DNA from 2 places in the Anaerocolumna sp. AGMB13020 genome. Region 2 is predicted to be linked to the other one. Evidence: predicted binding sites of a transcription regulator. Region 2 holds the regulator's gene; the other holds the start of a gene.

Region 1 (16,027 bases), 2.5 Mb from region 2:
AAGTCCCTGTAAAGTAGAAAAAGGCAGCGATATACGGATTACACCATCAAAATTGTCAGTATGAATAGGTACCGCACTATATGAATATTCTCTTTTCATTGTTTGTGAATATCTGGTTACAGAAATACTCTCACCCTTTAGTGCTCCTATAACTTCTTCCCTGGATTTATGGTTCTCCTGCTTCCCATCAGTTTCAGAATCGGCTACCACGTTGCCCTCCTGATCGATTATGGTAATTCTGCAGTTGTATTTATCCTCATATTTATCTACGAAATCCTCATAATCCTGGGCTGTGTGAAAGGTGCTTAACATAAACATATCTCCGACCATCTCAGCCTGGGTAAGATAACGTTCCTTACTCAGACCATAAAGATAGTCAGAGGTCTCAAACCAAAATAATATACCTGTTATTCCAAGGGCAAGTACAATGGTAATCAGATAGCTTAAATAAAGTTTCTTCTGCATTCTTAACTTCACCCTCCATTATGCAAATTTATATCCCATTCCTCTTACGGTTTTGATATAAACAGGATGGCTTTCATCCTTTTCGATTTTTTTACGCAGGTTACTTACATGAACATCCACCGTTCTGGTCTCTCCGATGTAATCATAACCCCATACTTTTTCTAAAAGATTGTCTCTTGTAAATACAATGCCTCTGTTTTTGGCTAAGAGATACAATAATTCAAATTCTTTAAAGGAAAGCTCGATAGGTCTGCCTTCAAAAGTTACAGTCCTTCTGGAACGGTTGATTTCCATGCTGTCAATGATCAGCTTCTCTTCTCTCTCATCCTCGTTCTCTGTTACCTTTGCTATCCCTTCTGTTCTGCGCAGTACGGCCTTGATTCTGGCAAGGAGCTCATGAATACCAAAAGGTTTCACAAGATAGTCATCTGAGCCTACTTCAAGTCCTACCACTTTACTGATTTCATCACTTTTGGCGGTAAGAAAAATAACAGGTATTCTGTGATTTGATTTATCAGCGCGTATTCTTCTAAGTACTTCTATCCCATCCATTCCAGGCAGCATCCAGTCTAAGAGTACTATGTCAACCTTTTCTGCCGCCAGAATTTCCAGGGCATGCTCTCCGGATTCTGACTTTAATACCTTGTAACTGTCCCGCTCCAGGTTATAGGCCAGCAATTCCAGAATGTGTTCTTCATCATCTACTGCTAATATGGTCTTCATCATAACTCCCGTCTGTGTGACTTTGGCACACCTTTTAATCAGGAGGTTGATAGCAATTTTTGCTTCAACCGGACTCCCGTCTGTGTGCCCTGGCACACCTTTTAATCAGGAGGTTGATAGCAATTTTTGCTTCAACCGAACTCCCGTCTGTGTGCCCTGGCACACCTTTTAATCAGGAGGTTGACAGCAATTTTGCATCAACCAAGCTTCCTGTTAAGATATAGTTATTATCCGATTGTTAAATCACCTGTAACGATATACATAATCCATTCTGCAATGTTCGTAGCATGATCAGCCATACGCTCCAGATATTTAATAATGAAAAGATAACAGATACACTGTGGTACCAATTCGGGCTTGCTCTGCATGGTGGCAGAAAGCTCCTCTGTGATTTTCTCAAAATGATTATCCACTTCATCATCACCATCGATAACAGCCTTTGCTTTCACAAGGTCTGCCTCAACAAAGCTGTCGATGGTATTAATCACCATTTTTTTCATTGCCTCAATCATAAAACCTAAGGACTTGGGAGCTTCCATCTGAGGATATTTGTTAAGTTTGATAATATATTCTGAAATATCCGCACATTGATCTGCGATACGCTCAATATCCGTAATAATCTTCATTATAGAAGTAATTTTTCTCAGATCGGATGCCAGTGGCTGCTGCTTTGCAATAATGTTAATGCATTCTTTTTCGATTTGTTGTTCCAGCATATCAATTTCATCATCTCTGTCTATGATCTTCTTTGCTTTCTCAATGTCCTTATCATGGAGTACATCGATCATTTCATTCATAGACTGTTCCAGTATACTGCCCATTTTTATTACATCATTGTTTAGTTCCTCCAATTGTGCAAGAAATGTCTGTCTCATTAAGTACCAGCTCCTTATCCGCCTTTTTCAGGCATTTTGATTATCCTTATCATAGCATTTTCTATAATAAATGCAAACCTTTTTCACTGTGATTTCCATAGAAACGAAAGGCAAAGATCCCCTTACGCTTTTCGGACATCAGCCAAATCTTCCGGTTATATAATCTTCTGTTTTTTTGTTTAAGGGTTTGTTGAATATCTGTTCCGTATCTCCATATTCTATTACTTCTCCGGTAAGGAAGAAAGCAGTCTTATCAGATATACGTCCTGCCTGCTGCATGTTGTGGGTTACGATAATAATAGAATAATTATTCTTTAGTTCTGTTGCCAGGTCTTCTATCTTTAAGGTTGAAATCGGATCAAGGGCAGAAGTAGGTTCATCCATTAGAATAACCTCAGGCTCTATGGCAAGTGTTCTGGCAATACAGATTCTCTGCTGCTGTCCGCCGGAAACTGCAAGGGCACTTTTCTTAAGCTTATCCTTTACCTCATCCCAGATTGCTGCCTGGCGCAGGGATTTTTCTACGATTTCATCCAATACGCTCTTTTTCTTAACTCCGTGTATTCTGGGACCGTATGCAACATTATCGTAAATACTCATGGGAAAGGGATTTGGCTGCTGAAATACCATGCCAACCCTTGATCTTAACATAATAGCATCGAAATCTTTATAGATATCCACACCGTCAAGTGTGATTTCTCCTGTAATCTTTACCCCTTCCACCAAATCATTCATGCGGTTAAGGGTTTTTAAAAAGGTAGATTTTCCGCAGCCTGAAGGTCCTATAAAAGCAGTTATCTTTCCTTTTTCTATATCCATATTTATTTTCTTAAGGGCCTGAAAATTACCATAAAATAAATCCAGGTCCCTTACTGTAAATTTCACCATATCGTTCAATGCATATCCTCCTGTTTTCATACATTAATCAGTTATCTGCTGCTCCCCGTCTTTTTAAGGAATACCTTCGTAATCATCTTTGATGCGACATTTAAAAGAACTATGAGGATCAATAATATTACTGCAATAGAGCTTGCAGCCGACAGATCACCGGATTCTTTGATCAACCAGTACATTTTGGTTGTCAGGGTAGCTGCTGAGGCTTTTCCGCCTACCAATCCTTCCGGTATCTGCGCGATTGTTCCTGCCGTAAAGATAAGTGCTGCGGATTCTCCTACAATTCTACCGATACTTAATATAACGGCAACCAGAATACCAGGCAACGCACCCGGTAATATGATTCTGGCAATGGTCTGAAGCTTGGTAGCTCCAAGTCCGTAAGAGCCTTCCCTGTAGGTTCTGGGGATTTCTTTTAAGGCTTCTTCCGTAGTTGAGATTATGGTAGGAAGCAATAATATACTTAAGGTTAGGGATCCCGCAAGAATGGAATATTGCATTTTTAATACCTGTACGAATAAAAGCATACCAAAAAGACCGTATATAATGGAGGGAATACCCGCCAGATTCTGAATGGCAAAACGTATACTGTTCAGAATCCTTCCGGGTTTTGCATATTCATTCAGATAAATAGCAGCACCGATTCCGATAGGCCCGGAGATTACCAGGGAAAGAAGGATAATGTAAATTGTGGATACCAGCATAGGTATAATACCGCCTCCTGGTCTTACCACTTTAAGCCGCAGAGTTCCTTCACTTTCTTTTAGCAGCTGTACGGCATCGGCAAAGGATAAATCCTCCGTATTATCGGAACCGATCTTGGTTATCTCATCCGTTTTTTTCAGACGGTAGAGTGAATTCTTCAGGTTAAGGGCATCTTTAACCGGTGAACTTTTATCAATGTTTACAATGACCAGATTCTTCTCGCCTTCCTTCACAGTTATCCCTAGCGAAGGGATATAGCCTTCCTTTCCTGTATCTGCTTTCCCTGCCTGCAGGGCTACATTTACAAAGGTAGTCTTATCATCCCAGCTTCTGGTCAGAAAATCGATGTTAATTCCGGGTGCGCCTTTGTAAACTATGAATCCGACAATTATCAATAAGATACTTACCGTTACGGCTGCTGCGAGATAAATGAATCCTCTTAAAATACCGTCCTGCATTTTTCTATTTTTATAATTCTTATTATTCATGCTGCTGCTCCTATGGATTTATCTTAAAGGGCCTTCATTCCCAAGCTTTTTCGTTATACGGATCAATGTAAAGTTAATCGCCATAATGAAGGTAAACAGTATTACACCAGTAGCAAAAAGCATATCCTGATGCCTTCCGGAGGCATAACCCATTTCCATGGCAATGTTGGTGGTTAAAGGTCTGATCTTTGAAAAAATACTGGTAGGAAGACCACCGATATTATTTCCTGCAATCATCATAACCGCCATGGTCTCACCGATTGCCCTTCCGATACCAAGTACGGTTGCAGTCAGGATACCGGATCGTGCTGCCGGAACAATAGCTTTGAATATGGTCTGTATTTTGGAGGCACCCAGTCCATAGGAAGCTTCTTTATAAGATTTTGGTACTGCCCTTAAGCTGCTCTCGCTTAAGGAAATAATAGTTGGAAGTACCATAATGGTAAGTACACATATAACTGCCAGTAAGGACTGGCCCTGGCCGGTGGGCGATATCTTATTAATCAGGGGGACAATCACGCCAAGACCGAAAGCACCGTAAATAACGGACGGAATGCCGGCTAATAATTCTATTCCCGGCTTCAATATTGCTACTATTCTTTTAGGGGCTATTTCGGCAATAAATACAGCTGTCAATAAACCGATTGGAACCCCGAGCACTATAGCGCCCAGGGTTGCAAGGAGGGATCCTACTATCATGTAGAAAACTCCGAAAACATTATTGTTTGGATCCCACTTCAAACCGGTTATAAAATCGAGAAAGCTGTAAGCATCATTTCCGAAAAAGGGTTTCAGACCTTTTGCGAATACAAAGACGATAATTGCAATTACACTTAAGACACTGACCAGAGCACTTAGCAAAAAGATTATTTTAAACAGTGCTTCTCTGTATTCTATTGCCTTACCTGTCTTATTCTCATTACTTACATTTTTCATCATTAGTCTACCTTTATTCCTCCGTGTTTTTCAACAAATGTCTGTCCGTCTTCGCTAAGAGAGAATTCAATGAATGCCTTTGTAGCAGCAGAAGCTGAAGCCTCTTTGTATACGAAAAGGAAAGGTCTGGATAATACATATTCGCCGGATTTTGAATGTTCAGGAGTACCCTCTACACCATTTACCGTAAGTGCTTTAACGGTGGTATCAATATAAGAGAAGGATACATATCCAATTGCATTTTCATTTCCTGCAACTGCAGTCTGCACGTTACCATTACCTTCTACAACTGTAGCACTTTCAGTAAGGCCACCGGCATCTTCTAATTTCACTAACTCTTCAAATGCACTTCTTGTGCCGGATGCACCTTCTCTGGATACAACTACGATGTCGGCATCTTTTCCGCCAATCTGGCTCCAGTTCGTTACCTGTCCGGAGAAAATCTTCGCAAGATCTTCTGTGCTGATATCTGTTAAAGGATTTGCAGGGTTAACTGCTACTGCAATACCATCATAAGCAAAAGTTACTTCTTTTATATCAGCTGATTTTTCTTCGTCTTTTAAATTTCTGGAAGATGCACCAATGTCATTTGCACCGGATGCTGTATCCGCGATACCAGCGGAAGACCCTGTTCCTGTATAGTTAATGGTTACATCAGGATTTAAAGCTGTAAACTCGTCGATCATATCGTTTAAAATTTTTTCAACTGATGTAGAACCTGTTATGGTTACTGTTCCTGATATGCCTTCAGCAGGAGTTTCTGTTGCTGTGTCTGCCGGTGTATCTGTTGCTGCCTGTGTAGGTTCTGCTGCGTTACCGGATGTATTGTTGTTGGAACTTGCGCATCCTCCAAGAACACCTACCATGGCAACGGTTAAAAGAACTGCCAGAACTTTATTTCTTATTTTCATTTTTTTCTTCCTCCTTGATTTGGGATCCCCCTGAGTTATTTCATATTTGTTTGTCTTACAGGTTGTATTCTACTATTCCTTTGTAATCGGTGTATTTTTGTAATGTAAAGTTTTTGTAAAGTCGTATAATCCTTGAAAATATCATGTTTCAGGCGTTGTGTAATACTATTTTTACCGAAAAACTTAAAATAAATCCTTGAATTTTTATATTTAGAGGCTGTTGTAAACGCTTTTGTAAAGTATTAAGATACTTACGACGAGGGTTGGGTTTATGAATGAAAAAAGCTGGTAAAGTTGTTTAAGGTCAGGTTATATAGGTAGGACGGAAATTTACGCAAAATAGAAAGCTTCATGCTTTCATAGAAATGTATAAGAAGTCCTAATTCTCTGTAGATTTTCTGCTGGACATCTCATCAAACAGATAACTCGCTGCGCTCAAACAATCTGTTTGATGAGATAGCATAAAATCTACAGTGAAAAGGACCTCTAATACATTTCTATAGGTGCATGAAGCTTTCTATTTTGTGTAAATTTCCTGAAATCGTATGAAAACTGGGGCTTTGTTACTTTGCGATATATTTAAATAAACGGATTATAAAACCTGGAACCATCCTGGAAAATGATTACCATGGCAAGGATACTAAAAGGATGACTGCTCCTATGGTGATATAATCGGCTGTTTTAAAAGGTCTTCCAGCGTACCCGGTTCTCTTTTTATGTTTTCCGAAGCCACATAGTTTCATGGCATTGCTGATTGTATCAAATCGTTCCAGGCTGGAAAAGATTTCGTAGAAGAGCTGTTCTTTGGTTAAGGCATAGTAATCTGCTAAATGCATCAGCTCTGTTCTGGTTCCATAGATTTTACTGCCCTGGTAGGGAGCAAAGAGGAATATTGCTATAACGTTGATTAATAGGAAGAAAAAGATGCTTTCAGGACTGTTGAGACCTGATGGTATTCCGTTTTTGACAGAGCGCACAGACTAAACTGCTGACAAACATAAACTGCAAGTATTTTTCTATTATATATTTCCTTTACCGGTTTCTTTTACACTTACAATTTACTTACCCTTCTTCCTATGATAAAATACTTCTAATGATGAGAACAATAGGAGGATAAGGGTATGAAAAAACAAGATTATATCACCTGGGATGAATATTTTATGGGTATTGCGATCTTCTCCGCTGAACGCAGTAAGGATCCCAGTACCAGTGTTGGGGCATGTATCGTTAGTCAGGACAATAAGATTCTTTCCGTAGGTTATAATGGAATGCCCATTGGCTGTTCCGATGATGATTTTCCCTGGGAAAGGGACGGCAATCCACTTGACACCAAATATTTCTATGTATGTCATGCTGAAATGAATGCCATACTTAATTACACCGGTCCTGATATGAAAGGTGCCAAACTCTATGTAACCCTGTTTCCCTGCAACGAATGCACAAAAGCCATCATTCAGAAGGGAATCAGTGAGCTGATCTACCTGTCGGACAAATACGCTGATACGGATGCTACGAAAGCTGCAAAACGAATGTTGGATGCAACTGGGACTACCTATAGACAATATCAGCCAATTAACAGGGATATTACTCTCTCTTTATAAATGTTCTTAAGAAATTAATCATTATTCTTAAGTTATTTTTTCTTGCATTCCGGTTTATATATATGGGATGATGATATAGAAGCAGGATTATCTTATGACTGTAATTCAGCTTATATAGATACTAACTTTCAAAAGAGGATCTCATACAATATGAATGCCAAGGACAAGCGCCGCAGAAAAAGACACAGAAGAAAAATTATTAATATTACTGCTGTTACCAGCCTCTTCATGATTATGGCTGCAATTGTTGTTATTATGATTTTATCGGTACTGAAATACCACCGGGATGCTCCGAATGGTTTTGCCTATTATACCATTGCGCCCCCTCCCATTACGGAGATGTTTCTTACTCCCAATGATTATTCCAGACCGGAAGAACCAATTAAAAAGGTTAAAGGTATCGTAATTCATTATACGGCAAATCCCGGCACCTCAGCAGAAGCAAATAGAAATTATTTTGAGAATCTTAAGTCCCAGACCAAAATCTCAGCCAGCAGTCACTTTGTAATTGGATTAAACGGTGAAATCATACAGTGTATTCCTTTAGATGAAATATCCTTTGCTTCCAATGACAGAAATGTTGATACTATTTCAATAGAATGCTGCCATCCGGATGCCTCGGGGGAATTTAGTAAGAAGACTTATGAATCCTTGATTGCCCTTACTGCCTGGTTATGCAGCAAATACAATCTGGAGGAAGAGGATATCTTAAGACATTATGACATTACCGGGAAACTCTGTCCCTTATATTACGTTGAACAGGAAGATAAATGGGAAACCCTGAAAAAGGATGTTTTCGCATATATACAAGAAAAGGAAGCTTCAGCCGAGCTGGACTAAAGCTTCCTTTTTTTATTTCATTATTCTACACTGTAGTTGGGTGCTTCTTTGGTAATATGGATATCATGAGGATGACTTTCCTTTAAGGAAGCAGCGGAAATCTTAACAAAGCGTCCGTTCTGCTTTAAGTCCTCGATGGTCTTGGTTCCACAGTAGCCCATACCGGAACGAAGACCTCCCATTAACTGGAATACGGTATCTTCTACATTTCCTTTATATGCTACTCGGCCTTCCACACCTTCGGGTACAAGTTTCTTGGCATTGCTCTGGAAATATCTGTCTTTGCTTCCATTTTCCATGGCAGCAATTGAACCCATTCCACGGTATACCTTATATTTTCTTCCCTGGAATAATTCAAATTCTCCGGGACTTTCTTCACAGCCTGCAAAAATGCTTCCCATCATACAAAGATTAGCACCGGCTGCAATAGCTTTCGTAATATCTCCGGAGTATTTGATGCCTCCATCGGCGATTATAGGTATATCATATTTCTTAGCAGCTGCATAAGAGTCCATAATAGCAGTAATCTGCGGAACACCAATACCTGCAACAACTCTGGTCGTACAGATGGAGCCAGGTCCGATACCAACCTTTACCGCATTGACTCCGGCTTTGATAAGATCCTCCGTTGCTTCTTTGGTAGCAACATTTCCTGCTATGATCTGAAGCTCAGGGTAGGCTTCCCTTACCATACGTATAACTCTTAATACATTCGCGGAATGTCCGTGGGCTGTATCAATAACAATCGCGTCTACCTTGGCATTTACCAATGCATCTACTCTCTCAAGAATATTTTCTGTAACACCGACTGCTGCTGCACATAAAAGTCTTCCTTGGGTATCCTTGGCTGATAAAGGATATTTAATCTGTTTCTCGATATCTTTTATCGTAATCAGACCGGATAAGTTACCATCTTTGTCTACAATAGGAAGTTTTTCTTTTCTTGCAGCACCAAGAATTTTTTTTGCTTCTTCAAGTGTAATGCCAACCGGTGCTGTAATAAGGCCTTCTGAGGTCATGCTTTCCTTTATTTTCTTGGAAAAGTCTGTCTCAAATTTAAGATCACGATTGGTAATAATACCAACCAGACGTTTTCCTTCAGTTATAGGAACACCTGATATTCTGTATCTTGCCATTAATTCATTGGCATCTTCTAAAGTATGTTCTGGAGACAAATAAAAGGGATCTGTAATAACACCACTTTCGGATCGCTTAACCTTATCCACCTCTTCTGCTTGCCTGGCAACTGACATATTCTTATGGATTACACCGATTCCACCCTGTCTTGCCATTGCAATGGCCATTCTGTGTTCCGTTACGGTATCCATACCAGCACTCATCATTGGTATGTTTAATTTGATCGTCTTCGTCAGATAAGTTGAAACATCCACTTCATTGGGTATTACTTCTGAAAAGGCTGGTACCAGTAGGACGTCATCAAAGGTAATGCCTTCACCGATTATAGTTCCCATCTTATTTTCCTCACTTTCTTTTCTGTTAGCAATTATTATTTTTAGTTAATTTTTAAAAGTATAACGAATTAAATTATGCTTGTCAACAAGAAAAAAAAGTTTTTGTCTTTGCTACAAATACACCAGAGCACGAATGTCCTCACTATAAACACATTCGTCTTTCTATACTGAACAGATAATTTTTACTTATATTCTTTCTAATTCTGACTTTCAAGATTCGCTTTTTCAAATTACCTTCTTTCAATTACTTCTTCTTAAAAAATAAAACATAATAAATTGTTTATCAGACCTTTTTGCAGAAACCTTTCGGTGCCTTCAGCTATCCATTCCCGCCTTCATCGATATCCATATATTACTCATGCCCTTTCGGTTATCTGAACCTGGAAGCAATTATAGAATGATTTCTTTCGTCACAAAAAAATACCCGAAAGACCTTGTCATAAGACACCGTCCCGGGTACATTTCTTAAGCTTTCGTTATTACCTATATATATCTGTACTTATTTCTCTGTGCAAAATCTTTTTTGTAATGTGTAACGAATACTCCATTGCTTTCGATCAATTAACTGTTAAAGTCAAAGACTAATACTGCACAAGTTTTCTGGGGTTCTTCATCTTGATACAATTTAACATTTTCTCATTCGGCTCAAATAAGATCTTTAAGTTCTTCTCACCCTGACGATAAATGATTACATAAGGGGTAGTTTCCTTATTGCCGGAAGAGAAATCCTTCACATCGCATTTAATATGATTATAGCTATCCAAAGCATGGGAACCCTGAGGAGCCATTACTTCTACCTGCTCGAAATCAATTTTAAGAGCATTCTTTCTCTTGGATTTACCCATGATCTTATCAAAATCCAACTGTCCGTCACAGTATACATACTCATATTCTAAACTAAGTCTCGGAAAGAAATAAAAAATACCTACTATCACGATAGCCGCCACAAATAACATGATCTGGTTGCTTAATGATATAATAAATAACAGAACAGCTGCAAATATCAATAATATTCTTATAGCATATGTCCCAGCAGTTTCCTTTCTCTTGACTCCTGCCTCTGCATATAACTCGTTCATTTTTATGCCTCCTAACCTTATTTTATGCCATAATCCTATTATACATTTTGTCAGAATTATAATAACAGGTTGCTGACCTATCAGCTTTTTTACCGAACGGCATGTCTTTAAGCCCATTATACTAAAAAAACTCACAAAGGAAAAGCCTTAATAGCAAAATAATTCTAATATCTTTATAAAAAGTTATAAAAAATTCAAGAAAAACAGTAACTAAAAAAGCTGTTTGAATTCTTGTATTAAGAAATTCAAACAGCTTTCTGGTAATTATCGTATATTTATTTATTGGAAGAGCTGGAAATTACATCATTCCCATTCCGCCGGCACCTGCAGGCATTGCTGGCTCATTGGATTTTATATTAGCAACTACAGATTCTGTAGTTAACAGAGTTGATGCAACGCTAGTAGCGTTCTGAAGAGCGCTTCTTGTAACCTTGGCAGGATCTAAGATACCAGCAGAAACCATATCTACATAAGCTTCTTTCAGCGCGTCAAAACCAACGCCGGGTTCTTTCTCTTTTACCTTGCTGGTAACAACGGAGCCTTCAAGACCTGCATTGGATACGATGCAGTGAAGAGGCGCTTCCAGAGCTTTCAGTATAATATTAGCACCTGTCTTCTCGTCTCCTTCTAAAGTAGCTGCTAATGCAGCAACATCTTTGGAAGCATGAATGTAAGCAGAACCACCACCTGCTACGATACCTTCTTCAACAGCTGCTCTTGTAGCTGCAAGAGCATCTTCCATACGAAGTTTCTTCTCTTTCATTTCTGTTTCAGTAGCAGCACCTACACGGATAACAGCTACACCACCTGCTAATTTAGCAAGTCTTTCCTGTAATTTCTCTTTATCGAATTCAGAAGTAGTTTCTTCAATCTGAGCTTTGATCTGAGAAATTCTTGCATCGATATTGTTCTTCTGTCCTTCACCATCAACAATGATAGTGTTTTCTTTCTGAACTTTTACGGATTTTGCACGGCCTAACTGATCAAGAGAAGTCTCTTTCAGATCAAGACCTAAATCGTCGGAAATTACTGTACCGCCTGTAAGAACAGCGATATCCTGAAGCATTTCTTTTCTTCTGTCGCCATAGCCAGGAGCTTTTACTGCAACAACGCTGAAAGTTCCTCTTAACTTGTTAACGATTAAGGTTGTTAATGCTTCACCTTCGATATCTTCAGCTATGATTAAAAGTCTAGCACCAGACTGAACGATCTGCTCTAAAACAGGAAGTATATCCTGAATATTGGAGATTTTCTTGTCTGTGATCAAGATATATGGATTGTCTAAATTGGCTTCCATTTTGTCCATGTCAGTTGCCATGTAAGCAGAGATATATCCTCTGTCAAACTGCATACCTTCTACCAGGTCAAGCTCGGTCTTCATAGTCTTGGATTCTTCAATTGTGATAACACCGTCATTGGATACTTTCTCCATAGCGTCTGCTACCATTTCACCAACGGAATCATCACCAGCGGAAATTGCTGCAACTCTTGCAATCTGCTCTTTGCCGTTAAGTTTAGAGCTCATTTTTAAGATAGCGTCAACTGCTGTATCAGTAGCTTTCTGCATACCTTTTCTTAAGATAATAGGATTAGCACCTGCTGCCAGGTTCTTGATGCCTTCATTGATCATAGCCTGTGCAAGAACAGTAGCTGTAGTTGTACCATCACCTGCAACATCATTGGTCTTTGTTGCAACTTCTTTTACTAACTGAGCTCCCATGTTCTCAAAAGCATCTTCTAATTCGATTTCCTTCGCAATGGTAACACCATCGTTTGTAATTAAAGGAGCACCGTAGGATTTATCAAGTACAACGTTTCTTCCCTTAGGTCCTAATGTAACTTTAACTGTATTTGCTAATAAATTAACGCCACTTTCCAGAGCTGCTCTGGCTTCTGCACCATGTTTAATTTCTTTTGCCATTTTAATAACCTCCTAAATTATTCTTAAATAATCGTAAACTTCCTATCTGGTTAGATACAACCATACACCAAACGTACCAAAAATATTTTGGCAATGTGTGATACGAAATCTTTTATAATTAGTCTTCTACAACAGCAACGATATCGTTTTGTTTTACAACAATGTATTCCTGATCCTCTAATTTAACCTCAGTTCCGGAATATTTAGAGAAAATAACCTTATCTCCAACCTTAACCTGCATAGTTACTTCTTTCCCGTCTACAACACCGCCGGGGCCTACTGCAATAACTTCCGCCTGCTGAGGTTTTTCTTTTGCCTGACCAGGTAAAACAATACCTGATTTTGTTGTCTCTTCAGCAACAAGCTGCTTTAAAACCACTTTGTCTCCTAAAGGCACTAATTTCATTTTCATTTCCTCCTTATGATATCAATATTTCATTAAAAAAGGCATATTTTGAGTTTTATTAGCACTCGCTTCTATTGAGTGCTAACCGATAAACATATATTAGTAAATTTGCATTTATAATGCAACTATACTTTCCGCTCAAAAACAGGTAAAATAGGCAAATACATTAATATAACTCTCAAATAATCCTCTTATCTCATTTTTTCTCACTTTTTTAAAATTTTATCAGAGCATTACTACTATTATATAGGAATAATCGTCTCATAGCAATCTTCAATTACATGATTTAACTATTATTTACCACCTATTCAATTCTATTCTATATTTCTTATAGGATAATACAGTCTTATATCAAAAAGTAATCCCAACTTTTTGATATCCTCTTATGACTGACAGAAAAGCACTCGGTTTAGGGCAAAAAATACTTACCTAAATGAAAGACCTCCGTTGACCTCTTAGGTAATTAACAATATAATGTCTTTGTTTCAGCAGGTAATTACTGGGTGATTATTTTAGTGTCAGGCAATAAATGAAATAATAAATCTTAAGGTAATGTTAAGGTTAACCATGTTTAATTGAAAGGTAGGGTTACTATAATGAACTTACAGCTTGAGGGTATGATGAGAAAGAAGAGAGGTGAAACCATGAGCAAAACTATTCTGATTGTAGATGATGAGAAAGAAATTCGTGAGCTTTTGCGATTATATATAGAAAAGGAAGGCTATATTGTAATACAAGCTGAAAATGGATTGGAAGCGCTTAAACAGTCCGCATCCGTGCGAATTGATCTGGCTGTCATTGACATTATGATGCCTGAGCTTGACGGTTATCAGCTAATCAAAGGGTTGAGAGCGCGCAGCAATCTTCCAATTATCGTTGTGAGTGCCAAAACGGAAAATCATGAAAAAATACTGGGACTTGACCTTGGTGCGGACGATTATGTGACAAAGCCCTTTGACCCTTTGGAGGTCACTGCCCGTATCAAAGCTCAATTACGCCGTTATAATGGGGGTACGGGGGATTACGAAACAGATTTACTGACAGCAGGCGAACTGAGCTTGGATATTTCCGCTTGCATCCTTCGCTTTGGCAGTGAGACAATCCCTCTTACCGCCACGGAATTTAATATGATGAAGCTGTTGATGCAAAGTCCCGGCCGCGTATACACCAAACAGCAGATTTATGAAGCTGCATGGCAGGAGGCAACTATTGTGGACGACAATACCGTGATGGTCGCTATCAGCAAGCTGCGCAGCAAACTTCCTGACCATGACTCAGTATCCATTGGAACCGTCAGAGGCTTAGGTTATCGTCTGGAGGTGCGTACTTGAAGAAAAAGCTTAGTTTTAAAAAAGTCATCATGCGAAGATTCGTAAGCTACATCATCGGAATTGCACTGACACTTCTGCTATTGGAGCTTCTATTCAGTCTGTTTACCTTAAGTAACGGGATGAACTTCTCAGAACTAGCATCTTCCCCTCTGGCCGAAGGGACGAAACCCCTTCAAATCATACTTTCCGTTATCTGGATTCTTGTCACTGTCGCAGTTTATTCTATAGGAATTGTCCTTTTTGGGCGCGGAATCAGCAGGAAAATCATGGAGCCCGTTCAAAAAATGGAAGAAGGTTTCAAAGAGGTTACGGCCGGCCGTTTGGACACTAGACTGGAATTTGAAACAGAGACGGAATTTGGCGAAATGCGGGATGCCTTCAATTATATGGTGCAAAAGCTGAAAGACTCGGAAGAAAAACGAATGACAATGGAAAATGAGAGGATGCAACTTTTCTCCCATATCGCACATGATTTGAAAACCCCCATGACAACGATTTCCGGCTATGCAGGGGCCTTGGCAAACGGTATGGTGGATGACCCGGACAAACAACAGGAATACCATCTGGCAATCAAAGCAAAAGCCGGGCAGATGAACCAATTGATTGACCAGCTGCTTTCCTACTCCAAGTTGGGCACACCGCAATACCGCATGAATTTTGAAAAGGTAGACTTAGTCGAGCTACTTCGTGCATCTTGTGCCACTTTGTTTGGCGAAATTGAAAGCAAGCAGATGAACTTGGAACTGCGGCTACCAGACAAACCTGTATATTACCTGGTGGATTCTTTGGAAACTAACCGGGCCATCAGTAATCTGCTGACAAATGCAATCCGCCATAACCCTGTGGGCAGCTTATTGTCCGTGGGGCTAATGGATGAACCAGGCAGTATTCAGATTCAAATTGCCGATACCGGAACAGCTATCCCGAAGGCAATCGCTGGGAATCTGTTCGAGCCTTTTGTTTCCGGCAGTGTTTCAAGAAGTACCAGCAGTGGTACGGGACTTGGGCTTGCCATTGTGAAAAAGGTGATGGAACAGCACTCCGGTGAGGTCTACGTAGTGGATGCCCCCGCTCCTTTTACAAAAAAGTTTGTCCTGAGCTTTCCAAAAGCTTCCGGACACAGATAAACGAAGGGATAAGTGCTAATAGTTTTGTCCTGTGTAATTCTAAAGCAAAACCTGTATACACAAAACATATACAGAAAAGGGGGTATATATGTATTATAAAATGATTAAGAATGATATCCGTAAAAGTAAGCTGATTACCATCACAATAACAGCGTTTATCCTCATTGCTGCCATGCTTACTGCTCTGGCTGCATCACTGACCTTAAACCTGTTCGGCGCTATCGACAATATGCTTCTTTCGTCAAAATCGCTT
Region 2 (16,027 bases):
TCTACTTCGCCGTCGGACATAACTTCCGGATTGGATTTCTGAAGTAAATCTTTTAAGTGATTTAAGTCAGCCTCAACCTTTGTCTTATCATCAGGATTAATCTTATCACCAACTTCAGTTAAAGCCTTTTCCGTCTGGAATATCATAGAATCTGCATCATTTCTAACTTCTACTGCTTCTTTACGTTTCTTATCCTGTGCTTCATATTCAGCAGCTTCTTTTACTGCCTTGTCGATATCTGCATCAGAAAGGTTAGAACCTCCGGTAATTGTGATATGCTGTTCTCTTCCTGTTCCTAAATCTTTAGCTGATACATTTAAGATACCATTGGCATCAATATCAAAGGTAACTTCGATCTGAGGAACACCTCTTCTTGCTGGTGGAATTCCATCCAGACGGAATTGTCCAAGGCTCTTGTTGTCTTTGGCAAACTGTCTTTCACCCTGTACAACGTTAATATCAACTGCGCTCTGATTATCTGCGGCTGTTGAGAATACCTGACTCTTCTTAGTAGGAATAGTTGTATTTCTTTCAATTAATCTGGTAGCCACACCACCCATAGTCTCAATGCTTAAGGACAGTGGAGTAACATCAAGAAGAAGGATATCTCCTGCACCGGCATCACCTGCTAATTTACCACCCTGAATGGAAGCACCAATAGCAACACATTCATCGGGATTTAAGGTCTTGGAAGCTTCCTGGCCAGTTAACTGTCTAACTTTATCCTGTACAGCAGGTATACGTGTAGAACCACCTACTAATAGTACTTTCTTAAGGTCAGAAGCTGTAAGTCCGGCGTCTCTTAATGCGTTCTGAACAGGTACTGTTGTTCTCTCCACCAGGTCATGTGTAAGCTCATCAAATTTAGCTCTTGTCAAGTTCATATCGAAGTGCTTGGGACCTTCTGCTGTTGCAGTGATGAAAGGAAGATTTATGTTTGTTGTAGTCGCAGAAGATAACTCTTTCTTAGCCTTCTCAGCTGCTTCTTTTAATCTCTGAAGTGCCATTTTATCAAGACTTAAGTCAACACCTTCTGTCTTTTTAAATTCTTCGATCATATATCTGGTAATCTTATCGTCAAAGTCATCACCACCTAGACGGTTATCACCGGAAGTAGCTAATACTTCAATAACACCATCTCCAATTTCAATGATGGAAACGTCGAAGGTACCACCACCTAAATCGTAAACCATGATTTTCTGCTCATGTTCGTTGTCAAGGCCATATGCCAAAGCAGCAGCTGTAGGCTCGTTGATAATTCTCTTAACATCAAGTCCTGCAATCTTACCCGCATCTTTCGTTGCCTGTCTTTGAGCATCGTTAAAGTAAGCAGGAACCGTAATAACAGCTTCTGTTACTTTCTCACCCAGGTAGCTTTCAGCATCCGCTTTTAATTTCTGAAGTACCATTGCGGAAATTTCCTGAGGAGTATATTTTTTATCGTCGATTGTAACTTTATAATCAGTTCCCATATGTCTCTTAATGGAAGAGATTGTCTTATCGGAATTTGTTACTGCCTGACGTTTAGCGGCTTCACCTGCTAATCTTTCTCCTGTCTTTGTAAAAGCTACTACGGAGGGAGTTGTTCTTGCTCCTTCGGTATTTGCAATAACTACGGGCTTTCCGCCTTCCATTACTGCTACACATGAGTTTGTGGTACCTAAATCGATTCCAATTATTTTACCCATGATAAATTTCCTCCTTCTATTATAAGTGTTTTATTTTTCTTGATATATTACTATTTATGAAAGTGAACCATATAAGCTCACTAGCTGCCTCTGTATTAGTTTACTACTTTAACCATACTGTGACGAATTACAACATCCCTGTAAATATAACCTTTTTGGAATTCTTCAGCAACAAGGTTCTCGCCCTGTTCCGGATCTTCCGCATGCATCACTGCATTATGGAAATTGGGGTCAAAGGGTTTACCAACTGCCTCTATGGGCTTTAAGCCTGCATCTGAAAGAGCTGTGAACATCTGCTTATAAATCTTCTCAAAACCTTGTGCAAAAGCACTTTCTCTCTCTTCTTCCGAAATGGCACCTAAACCGCGTTCAAAGTTATCGATGACAGGAAGTATTTTCTCAATGATATCTCTTGCTCCAATTTCAAACATCTGAGATTTTTCTTTCTCGGAACGTTTTCTGAAATTATCGAACTCAGCCATATTACGAATCAGCCTGTCGTTTAATTCATCAATCTTTAAATCTTTCTTATCTTTTTTCTCTTTTTTGTCTTTTCGAAAGAAGGATTTTCCGGATTTCTGTCCGTCTTTTCCATCTTCTTCTGTATCTTCTGCGTCGGACTCCTCAACTGTTTCTGCAGTGTCTGTATCTTCTGCTGCCACATCAGATTCCTGTTCTTTTTTTTCTAAGGTATCTTCTGAAACATCAGGATTGATATCCTGGTCTTTTAAGGTTTCATCCATAGAATTTGTTTTATCTTCCACTTATACAAACCGCCTTTCCTTCTGTTAGGTTTTAAGACTATGCTAAGTCTTCTTCTTAAATATATCATCTAATTGCGCCATAAGGGTATGCAATATATTTACTACTCTCTCATAATCCATACGCTTGGGTCCTATGATACCAATCTTGCCATATACACCTTCTTCTATCTGATAGGTAGCAGTAACAACCGAACAGTCCTTCATGGACTTTACTGGTGTCTCACTGCCTATATAGACCTGTATTCCTCCTGATTCCGGTGCTTCCAGTTTATTGATGATGATATCGGATAGCTGTTCCTTCTCTTCCAGGGTGTCTATTAACTCCATCACTTTATCAACATCACTTAATTCCGGGTATTTCAATATATTGGTGGCACCGCTTGTGAAGATTTCCACATCATCTTCTTCACTGATTGCTTCTGCTACGGCATCCAATATATGGCTGACAAGCATATTGTAGTTCCCTGCCTGTTCCTTCATCTTTTGTATAAGGGACATGTTGATCTCTGTAAGATCTAATCCCTGAAGGAAAGTGTTAAATACAATATTAAGCTTTAATATGATTTCTTTATTCAGGCATTCGGTTACTTCAATGATTTTATTCTTAACTACATTACCCTCCACGAGTATAACAGCAAGGATATGTGTTGCATCTACTTCCGTCAGCTGAATAAATTTTACCTTCTTGCTTCGGTATTGCGGCTTCGTCACCAGAGTAGTATAGTTGGTATTGTCCGCCAAAAGCCTCGCCACTTGTTTCAGCAACTGGTCAAGTTTACCCGCTTTCTCAAGAATCAATTCCTTCATTTCTTCCACTTCATGGGTTTTATCTTCTAATAAGGTATCCACATATAAGCGGTATCCTTTATCCGAAGGTATTCTGCCGGCCGAGGTGTGGGGTTGAATGATATATCCCAACTCCTCCAAATCTGCCATTTCATTTCTAATAGTGGCAGAGCTGAGATTCAGGTCGGTGTATTTCGATATGGTTCTTGACCCTACCGGCTCACCGGTTTCCAGATAATTTCGGATAATAGCCTGTAATATCTTCAATTTTCTTTCATCCAGTTCCATCGAATCCCTCCTACTCTTCGATTGTTAGCACTCACTTCAATAGAGTGCTAATATCTTTATACATAAAATAGCACTTAAGCTTTACTTTGTCAAGTGCTATTTTCAAAAAAATCCAATATTTTATGCATAATTCTTACTTCAACCTGTATGGTGTTCACCAAGGTAGTTTTCTCTTTATCAATCAGAAAAATACTTCCCTAAAGTAAAAATCTTGCCATAACTGTGTTACTTAAATCAATGCCTTTAGCAGTCAGAAAAAGCTGCCCGTTTTCTTCCGAAAGAAGTCCTTCTCTTACAGACTGTTCAATGGGTATGCGATAAACACTTTCAATGTTTGACCCAAATAGCTCCTGAAATTCCTTTGTGCTGATTCCTCTCATCAGCCTTAAGCCAAGGAACATAAACTCTTCCATCTGCTGTTTCCTGTCAAGCAGTTCAGTATCTATTGACAGGCTGTCCGTACTTCCTGCCTGCTGTAGATACTTTTTAAGATCCTCTTCCTTATGAAATCTTTTATTTTCAATTAACGAAGCAGCCCCCAACCCCACTCCCAGGTAATTCTTTCTGATCCAATAGGCTATATTGTGTCTGCATTCCCTGTTCTCAAACGCATAATTAGAAATCTCATAATGTCCATATCCTGCAGCCTTAAGCCGCTCTGCGGTACTCCAGTACATCGCCCTGTCCAGCTCATCATCAAAGGAAACTTCCGAATATTTTTCATAAAAAGGGGTCCCTTCTTCTATTATAAGACTATAAGCAGATATATGCTCTGGTCTTAAGCTTATAACCTTCTCTAATACTTCCATCCAGTCCTGTAAGGACTGCCAGGGGAGTGCAGACATAAGGTCAATGTTAATATTCTGAAAGCCTGCCTCTCGGGCAGCCTTATAGGTATCTAAAAAGGTTTCATAGGTATGGATTCTTCCAAGAAGTTTTAAGTCCTTGTTATCAGCCGATTGAAGTCCCATGCTGATACGGTTTAAGCCTGCTGCCTTTAATCGAAGGAGCTTTTCTCTGCTCACCGTTCCCGGATTTACCTCTATGGTAGCTTCAATAAAATCCTCTTTTGGCAGTCCATTAACCGTTTTCTCATCGGAAAGAAAACGGTCTTCTATTTGAAAAACGTCCTTTACCGCTTCCATGATACGGACCAGCTCTCCATCCATTAAAGTAGAAGGTGTTCCCCCTCCTATAAAAATTGTGCTGATCCTGTAATCCTCCTTTAGATATCGGTAGCTGTTAATCTCCTTTATCAAAGCATCGACATAAGCAGCTTTCGTTCCCCTGTCAGCTGCTGCTGAGAGAAAATCACAGTAGTAGCATTTTCTTTCGCAGAAAGGTATGTGTATATATAAGCCTAACTCTTTTTTCTTTTCCACTTAACTGTAAGCCTCCGCGGTTTGTGTGCTTATTGAGCTCAATAAATATTCATTTTAACAATTTAGTCAAAAATTCTTCTGATTATGTGATCTAAGCTGGTTCTTAATAATCCTTTTTTGAGAGTAACTCGTACTCATATCTAACCATTCAAAAAAGAAAACCAAATAATATCACTATAACAGAAGAATTCACTTAATGAAATATTTTATTAATTACAACAATCTTACTAATCTTCATCCAGTTTCAATACACTCATAAAGGCTTTCTGCGGTATCTCTACATTACCCACCTGGCGCATACGTTTCTTGCCTTCCTTTTGCTTCTCTAACAGCTTTCTTTTACGTGATATATCGCCGCCGTAACATTTGGCAAGTACATCTTTTCTCATTGCTTTAACGGTTTCTCTGGCAATTACCTTGCTGCCGATAGCTGCCTGAATGGGAATTTCAAAGAGCTGTCTTGGAATCTCTTCCTTCAGCTTACCGCACATTTTTCTGCCGCGTTCATAAGCTGACTCTCCATGTACGATAAAGGAAAGAGCATCCACTTCTTCTTTGTTTATCAGAATATCCAGCTTCACAAGCTCAGACTGTACATATCCCTTCATTTCGTAATCAAAGGAGGCATAACCTTTTGATCTGGACTTTAAGGCATCAAAAAAATCATAGATAATTTCATTCAATGGAAGGTCATATTTCAGCAACGCTCTTGTAGTTTCCATGTACTCCATACCAAGGTATATACCTCTTCTCTCCTGGCATAAGTTCATTATCGCACCGACAAACTCCGTGGTAACCATGATTTCTGCGCTTACCATAGGTTCCTCCATCATCTCTATCTCCGAAGGGTCAGGTAAATTGGAGGGATTCGTTATTTCAAGAATCTGACCGTCTGTCTTATGAACCTTATACACAACGCCCGGAGCTGTTGTTACGATATCCAGATTATATTCCCTCTCTAATCGTTCCTGAATGATTTCAAGATGCAATAAACCTAAGAAACCGCATCGGAATCCAAATCCTAATGCTGCAGAGGTCTCCGGTTCAAATTGAAGGGCGGCATCATTTAATTGGAGTTTCTCAAGCGCATCTCTTAAATCTGGATACTTAGCACCATCTGCGGGATACATACCGCAATAAACCATGGAGTTTACCTTTTTATAACCTGGCAGTGCCTGCTTACAGGGATTTGTTGCATCGGTTACGGTATCACCTACTCTGGTATCACGTACATTCTTAAGGCTGGCTGTTACATAGCCTACCATACCTGCTGTCAGTTCTTCACAGGGTATAAATTGTCCGGCGCCAAAGGTTCCAAGTTCAACAACCTCAGCTGTTGCACCGGTTGCCATCATTTTTATAGTGGTATCCCTGGTTATCTTTCCTTCCATGACACGGCAGAAAATAATAACACCCTTATAGGAATCATATTTTGAATCAAAAATCAATGCTTGCAAAGGAGCTGTTACATCTCCTTTGGGAGGCGCTATTTTGGTTACGATCTGTTCTAATACTTCTTCAATGTTAAGTCCTATTTTTGCAGAAATCAGCGGCGCATCCTGTGCTTCCAGGCCGATTACATCCTCAATCTCAGCTTTCACCCTTTCAGGCTCCGCACTGGGTAAGTCTATTTTATTAATAACCGGCATAATGTCCAGGTTGTGGTCCAGCGCCAAATACACATTGGCAAGGGTCTGAGCTTCAATTCCCTGCGCTGCATCCACTACCAGAATCGCACCTTCACAGGCTGCAAGGCTTCTGGATACCTCATAGTTGAAATCCACATGTCCCGGCGTATCGATAAGGTTGAAGATATACTCTTCGCCGTTCTTTGCCTTGTATACGGTTCTGACGGCCTGAGCTTTTATGGTTATTCCTCTTTCCCTCTCAAGTTCCATGTTATCAAGTACCTGTGCCTGCATTTCCCTGCTGGTCAGCAGGCCTGTCTTTTCTATAATACGATCCGCAAGGGTTGATTTGCCGTGATCTATATGAGCAATGATGCAGAAATTGCGAATATTGCTTTGTTCAATCATTTATTAAGTTCCTCCTGCAAAAATGAGTTGATCCTTTTTCCTAATTTCGGTCAATATGGGTATTATAGCATATGAAAAGGTCAGTGACAAGCAGATTAGATTACCAGAGAGGGTAAGTGGACTTGAATATTGGGTCTTTGGTAACGGACGAGGCGCATGGCTTATAGGAAGCCATTTTCTTGTTCAGGGTACCAAATTCCACAAAAATGGCAGCAGCTGTCCCTTGCAGGATAAATTATACCAAACTCGCTGGAACGTCTTATGAGTGTAGGGCTGTGTGCTCAAACAGTGGTATAATTTTTCCTAGGGACAACTGCTGCCATTTAAGTGTAAGGTATCCTTCAATAGAAAATTCCTTCCTATAAGCCATGCTCCTCTGTTTTATCGGCATTAAGGTTACCCGATTACAAATGATATTATACATTTTCTGTCCGTACGACAGCAAAACAGAACACTACACTTGACTCTCTATTGTATTTTTATTTTCATAATTTCACTTTTATTAACTTACTCTTCACCTTGCAGTACCTGGTAAAGTACTTCTGCCAGATATTTCATGGAGTTCTTCTCTTCCTGTACAGTATTTTTGGCTGTACCTACTTCAGCCAGAATTGACTTTTCCTTAAGATGCAGGTTGAAGCGGTAGCCTTTTAGATAATTCTTATACATTAGCCCCGGAAACAGTTCTCTTCCCTTTAGCTGGAGCTGCAGGCTGAAGGCCAGATTTGCCTGTAGATTGGGATTATAAAGACTTGCGATGTCTTCTCCTTTGGAGTTGCGGCTGAGTCCGTTAAAGAGCATGATATTTGCTACCTTTTCACCGTTTAGTTCTACCACTCTTTTATTCCCTTCATCTCGATGGAGATCTATTACTACTTCCACAGTGGGATTTTTCTTTAAGAGCTTTGTGACACCGTCTTTTGCATAATTATAGGCAAGGTTACGGTCCAGATAACCTCCCATCATATCATACTTCGTTTTGTCATGAATTACATTGTAACCGTATTCTGTTTCTAAGATGTCTGCCAGTACTTCGCCGACGCCTACTACCGTATCTGTTACTTTTCCGCTCTCGCTGTCTGCAAAAGCTTCCTGGGAATGAGTATGGTATATCAGTATTTGCGGCTTGTCTTCTTTCGTTTTTAATGTCATATCCATTCCCAACATTGCTTTTGCATCAAATATTGAGTCCTTGACCGATGTGGTACCATCCACTATGTAAAAATTATTATATAAAAAATGTTTATTTTCCAGTTGTTCCAAAGTATAATGTTCTCCATTACCCAGGCTGATAGCCTGTTTATGACTATCATCTATGTGACTGGTGCCTTCATCTTCCAGATAAAACTCACCGTTTATTATATCTATGGGCAGCATGGTGCTGTTGATACCTTTGGAGTCTGCTGCCACTGCCTCTTCCGCTTCTTCTGTTATTTCAGCAACTGCACTCCCTGAGGTCTGTTGCGTGGTATGTATTCCTTGTTTAATGAGCTTTAAGTAATCGTCATATCTTAAAAGCGTATTGTCTTTGGCGGAATAGATCATAGGATTATTATTTATGTATTGATTGCTTTTTTCACTTTCTGTCTCATTGGAGTTTGCAACATATTCATTGATTGGGAAACTGTGTATCATTCCGCTTAAGGCATAACTGCTGTTACTGTTTTCACTGGTATCTCTGACATATTGAAATATGGAATTATGATTCTCCAGAACATAATTGCTTATAACGGTTATTACTTTTTCTTTCAGTGATATACTTGATTTCGCCAGACCGTTGTTACCAAGTACATTTATTCCTTTTATAAGTACTGTAAAACTTAATATAAGTATAATTGACCAGAGAGTCATAAAAAACATTCGTTCAGCCTTGTAGCGATATCTTCTCATTCCTTACTCCTCATTTCATTTACAGCATTGTATAATAACACCTTATTTATCTTATGCCGTAAGAGAGATTCTGATAACTTATCCATCCATATTTAAGAAATTTTTAAGACATGCCCTGTTTGTCGACCTTTTTATAAATGAAGTGCTCCTCTGTTGTTCTGATTTCAGGTTTACCTCGATCCTCCAACAAAAGAACACTTCTAAATAGAATCTTATACGAAACACTCATTCAAAGCTTCAGATATGGTATAACTCATTTGCTTTACAGCTTCATCTATATTTTTTGGTGTTACGAACATTGTTTTCATGCTCTGGCTACCAAGCTCACTGGTGAATTGATTGATTTCCTGTTCTTTAAAGCCTTGTCCTTGCATAAACCGTTCCATCGTATCCCTGACTATGGTTGCGGCATCTACTACTGTAGGAATACCGATGGCAATAACATCAACACCAAGACTTTCCTTATTCAGGGCTTTTCTGTTATTACCAACACCGGACCCGGGGCTGATTCCAGTATCTGTTATTTGTATGGTCTTATTTACACGATCTACACTTCTTGCCGCCAAAGCATCGATTACAACGATTAGTTTTGGCATGGTCTCTTTGATGATACCCTTTAATATTTCACTGGTTTCCATACCGGTCTGTGCCATTACGCCAGGTGCTATAGCACTGATATTTCCCATTTTATTCTTTGTAAGAAATTCACTTCCATATTCCTCTTTTAAATGTCTTGTAACGAATAAATTCTCAACAACTTGCGGTCCTAAAGCGTCAGGTGTTACATCTCTATTCCCAAGTCCTGCAACCAATATTTCCTTTCCGGCTACATTTCCGGCTAACTGACGGACATACTTTACAATCTCTTTTGAGATGGGTTCATGGTAGCTTTCATCAGAATCTCCCAGATTAGCCGCTTCAATGGTTATATAATTGCCAATGGGTTTTCCCATTGCTTTGGCACCTCTTTCTTCCTTAATAGTTACAGTGGTAACTTTTATGTCCCTTTTCTTATTGTACTCTTCTTTTAGTATCACACCTTGTATCTCTACATCGTCCTCGGGAAAAGTTTCACGGACTTCCAGTGCAAGGTCGGTTCTTGGCAGGCTTAATTTATCCATCGGATATGATTTCTCCTTCTATGTTTTAAACTTATTTTTTGCATTTTTTTTGGAATTATGTATTGACATAACATATGCTTTATAATACTATATAATAGTATGTTTACATTAGAACGTCCGTGTCCGGATTTAATGAAAACAAGTGATTGAAAAATTACTCAAAATTTAACATAGTTGTGGAGGTGTACGATTTGGCTAATATTAAATCTGCTAAAAAGCGTATTTTAGTTAATGAAACAAAAGCGTTAAGAAACAAAGCTATCAAGTCTAAAGTTAAGACTACTATAAAGAAAGTTGATGCTGCCGTGGCTGCCGGTGACAAAGACCTTGCTAAGACAAGCTTACTTGTTGCTATTTCTGAAATTAATAAAGCTACATCCAAAGGCGTTTATCATAAGAATACTGCTTCAAGAAAAGTTTCCCGTTTAAGCAAAGCTGTTAATACCCTTGCTTAAGAACCAAATTTGAATTAACCCATTCAGATTTACAATAGAAAGAAATAGAGCCGTTGCTTCTGGTAACGGCTCTATTTCTTTTGTTTATTTGTATGGTTATATAGTTTGCAAATAAATACATACTTTTATACCTGTGTTGTTTTATACTTTCAATAAATGGCTGGGGTTGGCGCTAACTGCTTTTATGGCCTTAGAGACTATCTTCACCAATTCCAGTTCGTAATCTGCATTGAGGCTTTCTGCTTTTGCATACAGCTCTCCTTCTTCAGAAACAACATATTTAGGAGTTGTATTATTCAGCGCACATGCAATAATATCATCACGGCATCTGTCACACTTACACCCTTCGAACTTATTCCATATTTCATCTAATTTTACAACTACTATTTTTTCCATCAGATTATGATATCTCATACATTCCCCTTTATACTTTATTATTCAATCTGACTTCAGTATAACATGCTTGTATTATAATACAAGCATGTTATGTAGAAAAAGAGAGAAAAAGGGTCCTATTTACTATAATTTTACCCTTTTTCTCTCTTTATTTTAATATCCTTTATTATTACGCATTAAGTTTGAATAAAGCTACTGCCTGATTAAGGCTGTCGGCCACTTTCGCCTGACTCTGAGCCATTTTTGCCATGTCATCAATGGATCTTGAGGTCGTATCCATACTGCTAAGGATTTCCTCCGAGCTCTGTGCAGTGCCTTCCATATTTGCTGCGATGCTTTGCACTACACTACTTATTTCTTCCGTAGAGGCATTGAGCTCTTCTGACATTGATGCCGTATCCTGTGATAAGCCATTTACATATATAGCATCTTTTTCATAGTTTATACCGGTCTGAATTAGAAGATCATAATCCACTCGTACTCTGTTATCAACAAATTCAAGGATTTCTCTGGAGTTGTCTGCCAGATCATTTACAGAGTTAATAACTTTCTCAACCAATTCTGCAATATCCTTAACATAACCGGTGGATTGTTCCGCAAGGCTTCTGATTTCATCTGCCACAACAGCAAATCCCCTGCCATGCTCACCTGCTCTGGCAGCTTCGATGGCTGCATTCAGTGAAAGTAAATTCGTCTGCTCGGCAATGGATGCAATTGAACTTGCGATTACAGAGATTTCTTCTACAACTTTGGCATTCACAATGGATTTTTGAATCTTCGCTTCCGCCTGATCGTATAGTTTATCAGCAAGTTCCTTGGATTTGATTCCGTTTTCTTTAATCTTAACTGCACGGTTCTTAATGGTGACTGACTGCATATTACCGTCTGACGAACTGGTTGCCAGCTGGGTAACCCCTGAATTAACCTGATCAATGGTAGCTGTTAATTCCTCAGTGGCTGTATTAACATCTACAATGCCATTAACAATGTTTTCAGTATTATTATTGATAATTGTAAAAGTAGCTGATACTTCTTCTATTGCAGCTGATAACTGCTGGCTGGAAGCTGCGACCTCCATGGTTCTGTCCATAATATTGGACATGGTGTTTCTCATTCTGTCCTGTGCTTTCCCTAAAGAGTTGATTAATTTACCCAGCTCATCATTGCTTACAGAACTAATCTCCGTTGTCAGGTCCCCATTTTCCAAAGCCTGCGCAAAGGTAAGTCCCAGCTTAAGGTACTTCGTTATGTATGTGGAAAGAACAAATCCAAGCAAAGCGGCAAGTACAATACCTAAAACAGAAATCACCAGTGTTATGATAGTAAGTACAGCAACATATGCTTTATTTTCAGCATTTTTGCTCTCTGCTATGTCCTGATTGCTTTTTACGAATTGATTAAGCTGATCCTGCATTGTAACACGGCTCACTTCATTCTCTTCCATAAGTCCTTTTGCCATTGCTGTATTGCCTTGTGAGATGTATTTGATAATTTGGTTTCTGGATTCTCTGTAGTTCTCCAATTCCTCTTTATAAGTATCCCAGAGTTTTTTATTATCCTCCTTTAATAAATTCTTTTCATAAGACTCCATTAACTGATCATTATCAGCCTTTAACTGTTCAATAACAGGAAGTATCTCATTTGATGTCTGCATACTCTGCGCATACAAGGCATTCAACAGATTTGATTTGATTTCTAAGTTATTTTCTTTGATTTGATGAAGTACATCAATGCTCTTTAAATTATAGCTGTACATCTGGGACCCGTTTTCAGCAATCTTACGAACGCTTCCGGAGGCCATAAAACCTAATAAAATTATAAAAAACAAAAAAATCGAAAAACTTGCAACCAATTTCACACGAATTGATAGATTCTTTAACAGCCTCATTCGCAAAATGTATATATAGAAAGCGGCATCCTATATATACTCCTCCTATGCACATTATTTATTAACTGCCGCAGTAGTTAATTTATTTATATCACTTTAAATAGTATTAATAAAATATTAATAAATCAAAATTTCTATGTCAAGAACTATAATGTCATATTTAAGTGTATTCTGTCCTATTCTTGTAGCAAAATGTCCAAAAAAGTTATAAAAAACATCAAAAGTGTAAAAACTAACTTTGAATGATAATAATTAATCATTAATTTTATAAAATTGTATTGCATTCAATCATATAATGTGGCATAATAGAACTATGATAAATAATAATAATATTCATTATCAAACTAAGATCAAAAACAATATAAATAAAAAAAAGGAGTGTAACCTTTATGTTTAAACAAATTGAATTATCCTATGACTTTAAAGACCTTGAACCTCATATCGACGAATTGACAATGCATACGCATTATAGCAAACATCATGCAACTTACACCAATAATTTAAATGCGGCCTTAGAAAAAGCTCCAGAATTGTCCGGTAAGACCATCGAAGAGATATTCACTTCCTTAGACAGCCTAACAGATGAAGCACAAAAAAATGCTATCCGTAATAACGGAGGTGGTTTCTATAATCACAATCTCTACTTCGATACCATGTCTCCGAAAGGCGGCGGTCATCCAGAAGGCAAACTGGCTGAACAGATTACAAAAGACTTCGGCAGCTTTGATGTATTAAAAGAAAAACTTACTGCTGCTGCCACTACCCGTTTCGGTTCCGGCTGGGCTTGGCTTTCCGCTAACAAAGCAGGTGATCTCAAGGTCACTTCTTCTCCTAATCAGGATAATCCTATAATGGAGACGAAGGGTGAATGGACCCCCATTCTTGGTATTGATGTTTGGGAACATGCATATTATCTGAAATATAAAAATTTGCGTGTAGACTATGTAAAAGCTTTCTTCGATGTAACTGACTGGAATAAAGTTGCTGCGAATTACAAAGAAGTAACCGCATAAGATAACAAAGGCGTTATTTAACTACTTTAACCAACAAAAGCTTGTAAAAGCTTAAAGCATTCTTATCTAATCCGTTAAATGATTGAAAAAAATCATTTAACGGATTTTTGCTTCATAATCCCATGGCATAATTCTCATTTTGTGCTATTTTATCCTTTGTGTTCATAGGGTCTCCTTCTAAAATTCACTTGTTCCAGATATCAAAAAATCTTCCTTGAAAATAATAGTCGATAAAAATATAGTATTAACATAAGCGATTTTCATTTACAAATGATGTAATTAATGCTAAACTACTATTAGTTTGCTGTAATTCCTTCCATCCGGATATGGAAAGGGAATGTTAAGCCAATGAAAAAAATCATACTATCAGTTCTATTGTGTATTTCTTTATTTTTTCTGCCAGTTATGCCGCTTCAGGCAAATGCCTTCAGCTCAGTCCCATTTGTTTTATTAACTCAATATGAAATGACCCTTAACGTGGGGAATGAATTTCAAATCTTTGCCATTACTCATGATGGAAGTATGCCAACCTTTAAAAGCAGTGATTCAAAAATAGCTTCTGTCAATACCTATGGTGAAATAACTGCCAAAAGTGCCGGCACTGCTAAGATAACAGCTAAAATCAACAAAGCAGAAGCATCTTGCAAGATTATAGTCCGTAAAACAACTATTGATATCCTTGCATCAAAGAACACTATTGAGGCAAGTGAATCCCTTGCATTATCTGCAAAAACCTCTACCGGTAACACTGTAACCTGGAAGTGTACTCCCAAAAGTGTGGCTGTTATTGATGAAAATGGTACCGTAACCGGTATAAAACCAGGAAAGGCCGTCATCACAGCCACTGTTGACAAAACCAGTTCTTCCTTCTCTCTTACAGTAAAATCACCTAAAGTTACTCTTAACCGAACCAGTCTATCGTTGTATCGGAACCAGACCTTCTGCCTTACGGCAGATATATCCTCTAAGCTTACACCAACCTGGAAATCAAATAAGAAAAGCGTCGTAACCGTAGATGAAAACGGTAATATAACTGCTCTTAAACATGGTGTTGCAGTCGTTACTGCTACTGTTAGCGGAATCAGCAAAAGCTGTACTGTAACTGTAAAGCAGCCGGAAATAACTCTGGATGCTTATGAAATCACAATAAAAAAAGGTAACTGTAATAAAATAAATGCCAAAGTAACCTCCGGCAATCTACCGGTCTGGACCACCAGTAACCCCAATATTGCTACCGTTGACGCAAAAGGAAATGTTACTGGAATACAAAAAGGCCGTGCTTACATATATGCCGCAGAAGACGGCATTAAAATGCGCTGCACGGTCTATGTAGCTGAATAACAGTTGTATAATCCTTAAGATGAAAGAATTACAGCAAACAGATATATATCTGTAATTAATCTCTTAAACGAAGGGAATTCATCTGCTCCAACAGCTCAACGAACTTTTCTTCGGTTCCCCCTGCATCGGGATGATATTCTTTTGCAAGCTCACGAAATCTTTTCTTGATAGTTCCGGCATCCGCATCAATTGGAAGTCCCATCTTCATCAGTATATCCGGATCATAGAGACTATTATCCAACATTCCCGTCTCCTGGAATTTTTTATAGAAAACTGCATAATAGAACTGACCGATTACATTTTTAAGTCCGTCTCTATCTAAGTTAATTAAGTCTATCATATTATATCTAACACTTTTACAGTTGTCCTGGAGGCAGAAAAACTCATCCCAGACCAGCTTTTTAGGGGTACATTTACAGGTTTCCCAACCTTTGTAAACTCCATTGGACTCAAATTGCTGGAATCTTAATTTCATTTCCATTTTTTTAAGATTTCTTATTTTCCTTTTAATATCCCCTTCGCTATAATAACTATCCGGCAAATCTTCTTCCTTCTTTCTAAGTCAATTGCTTGATTATTTCTTCGTACTGTTTATTTCCACTTTTCATTCCAGTAAATACATACTGTTACGGGTACTATCTCTCTTCGAATACTTTAACTTCATATGCCTGCAGCAGAGTCTTTCCAGCTGCTGCAACACCAGATTTAAGCTCTCTCATAGGTTTTTTCAGCATAATTTCAGTCTCTTTATGAGCATAGTTCAATACGAAATAAAATGTGCGTCCATCTTTTTTCCGAACACATAATTCACAATCTTCCGAAAGCTCCAGAATATCTTTGTAGGGTGCAAGTGTTTTGGTATAGGATAAAATAGCTTTTACATTATCTCTGCTAAAAGTAGCTCCAAAATATAAAGTTCGTCCTTTACCAAAGGGACGTTCTACAAAAGCAGCTTTTCCGTCGTAGTAATTACCGGAAT

What was found. Region 2 encodes HrcA, which represses chaperone genes, less so after heat shock. Its sites were predicted from a motif close to TGTTAGCACTCNNNNNNNNNGAGTGCTAACA; they were not measured.
Region 1: R2R35_RS08520 (co-chaperone GroES) is a predicted target of HrcA. The motif match lies at 13,373-13,403, and genes of this name have one in related genera.

Annotation. Positions count from the first base shown of each region.
Region 1 is NZ_CP136910.1:2,147,045-2,163,071, forward strand. Features, by position in the region: gene pnpS (two-component system histidine kinase PnpS) at 1-465, opposite strand, end outside; gene R2R35_RS08460 (response regulator transcription factor) at 484-1,188, opposite strand; gene phoU (phosphate signaling complex protein PhoU) at 1,416-2,063, opposite strand; gene pstB (phosphate ABC transporter ATP-binding protein PstB) at 2,202-2,951, opposite strand; gene pstA (phosphate ABC transporter permease PstA) at 2,993-4,150, opposite strand; gene pstC (phosphate ABC transporter permease subunit PstC) at 4,169-5,089, opposite strand; gene R2R35_RS08485 (phosphate ABC transporter substrate-binding protein) at 5,089-5,997, opposite strand; gene R2R35_RS08490 (hypothetical protein) at 6,621-6,974, opposite strand; gene R2R35_RS08495 (deoxycytidylate deaminase) at 7,119-7,598, shown strand; gene R2R35_RS08500 (peptidoglycan recognition protein family protein) at 7,749-8,438, shown strand; gene guaB (IMP dehydrogenase) at 8,459-9,910, opposite strand; gene R2R35_RS08510 (DUF6106 family protein) at 10,492-10,989, opposite strand; gene groL (chaperonin GroEL) at 11,288-12,910, opposite strand; gene R2R35_RS08520 (co-chaperone GroES) at 13,029-13,316, opposite strand; gene R2R35_RS08525 (response regulator transcription factor) at 13,961-14,647, shown strand; gene R2R35_RS08530 (HAMP domain-containing sensor histidine kinase) at 14,644-15,774, shown strand; gene R2R35_RS08535 (ABC transporter permease) at 15,863-16,027, shown strand, end outside.
Region 2 is NZ_CP136910.1:5,480,033-5,496,059, reverse strand. Features, by position in the region: gene dnaK (molecular chaperone DnaK) at 1-1,688, opposite strand, end outside; gene grpE (nucleotide exchange factor GrpE) at 1,784-2,431, opposite strand; gene hrcA (heat-inducible transcriptional repressor HrcA) at 2,495-3,526, opposite strand; gene hemW (radical SAM family heme chaperone HemW) at 3,724-4,908, opposite strand; gene lepA (translation elongation factor 4) at 5,136-6,944, opposite strand; gene R2R35_RS23140 (stage II sporulation protein P) at 7,452-8,834, opposite strand; gene gpr (GPR endopeptidase) at 9,047-9,955, opposite strand; gene rpsT (30S ribosomal protein S20) at 10,147-10,410, shown strand; gene R2R35_RS23125 (late competence development ComFB family protein) at 10,552-10,824, opposite strand; gene R2R35_RS23120 (methyl-accepting chemotaxis protein) at 10,976-12,694, opposite strand; gene R2R35_RS23115 (superoxide dismutase) at 13,084-13,707, shown strand; gene R2R35_RS23110 (Ig-like domain-containing protein) at 14,056-15,048, shown strand; gene R2R35_RS23105 (J domain-containing protein) at 15,104-15,589, opposite strand; gene R2R35_RS23100 (beta-galactosidase) at 15,684-16,027, opposite strand, start outside.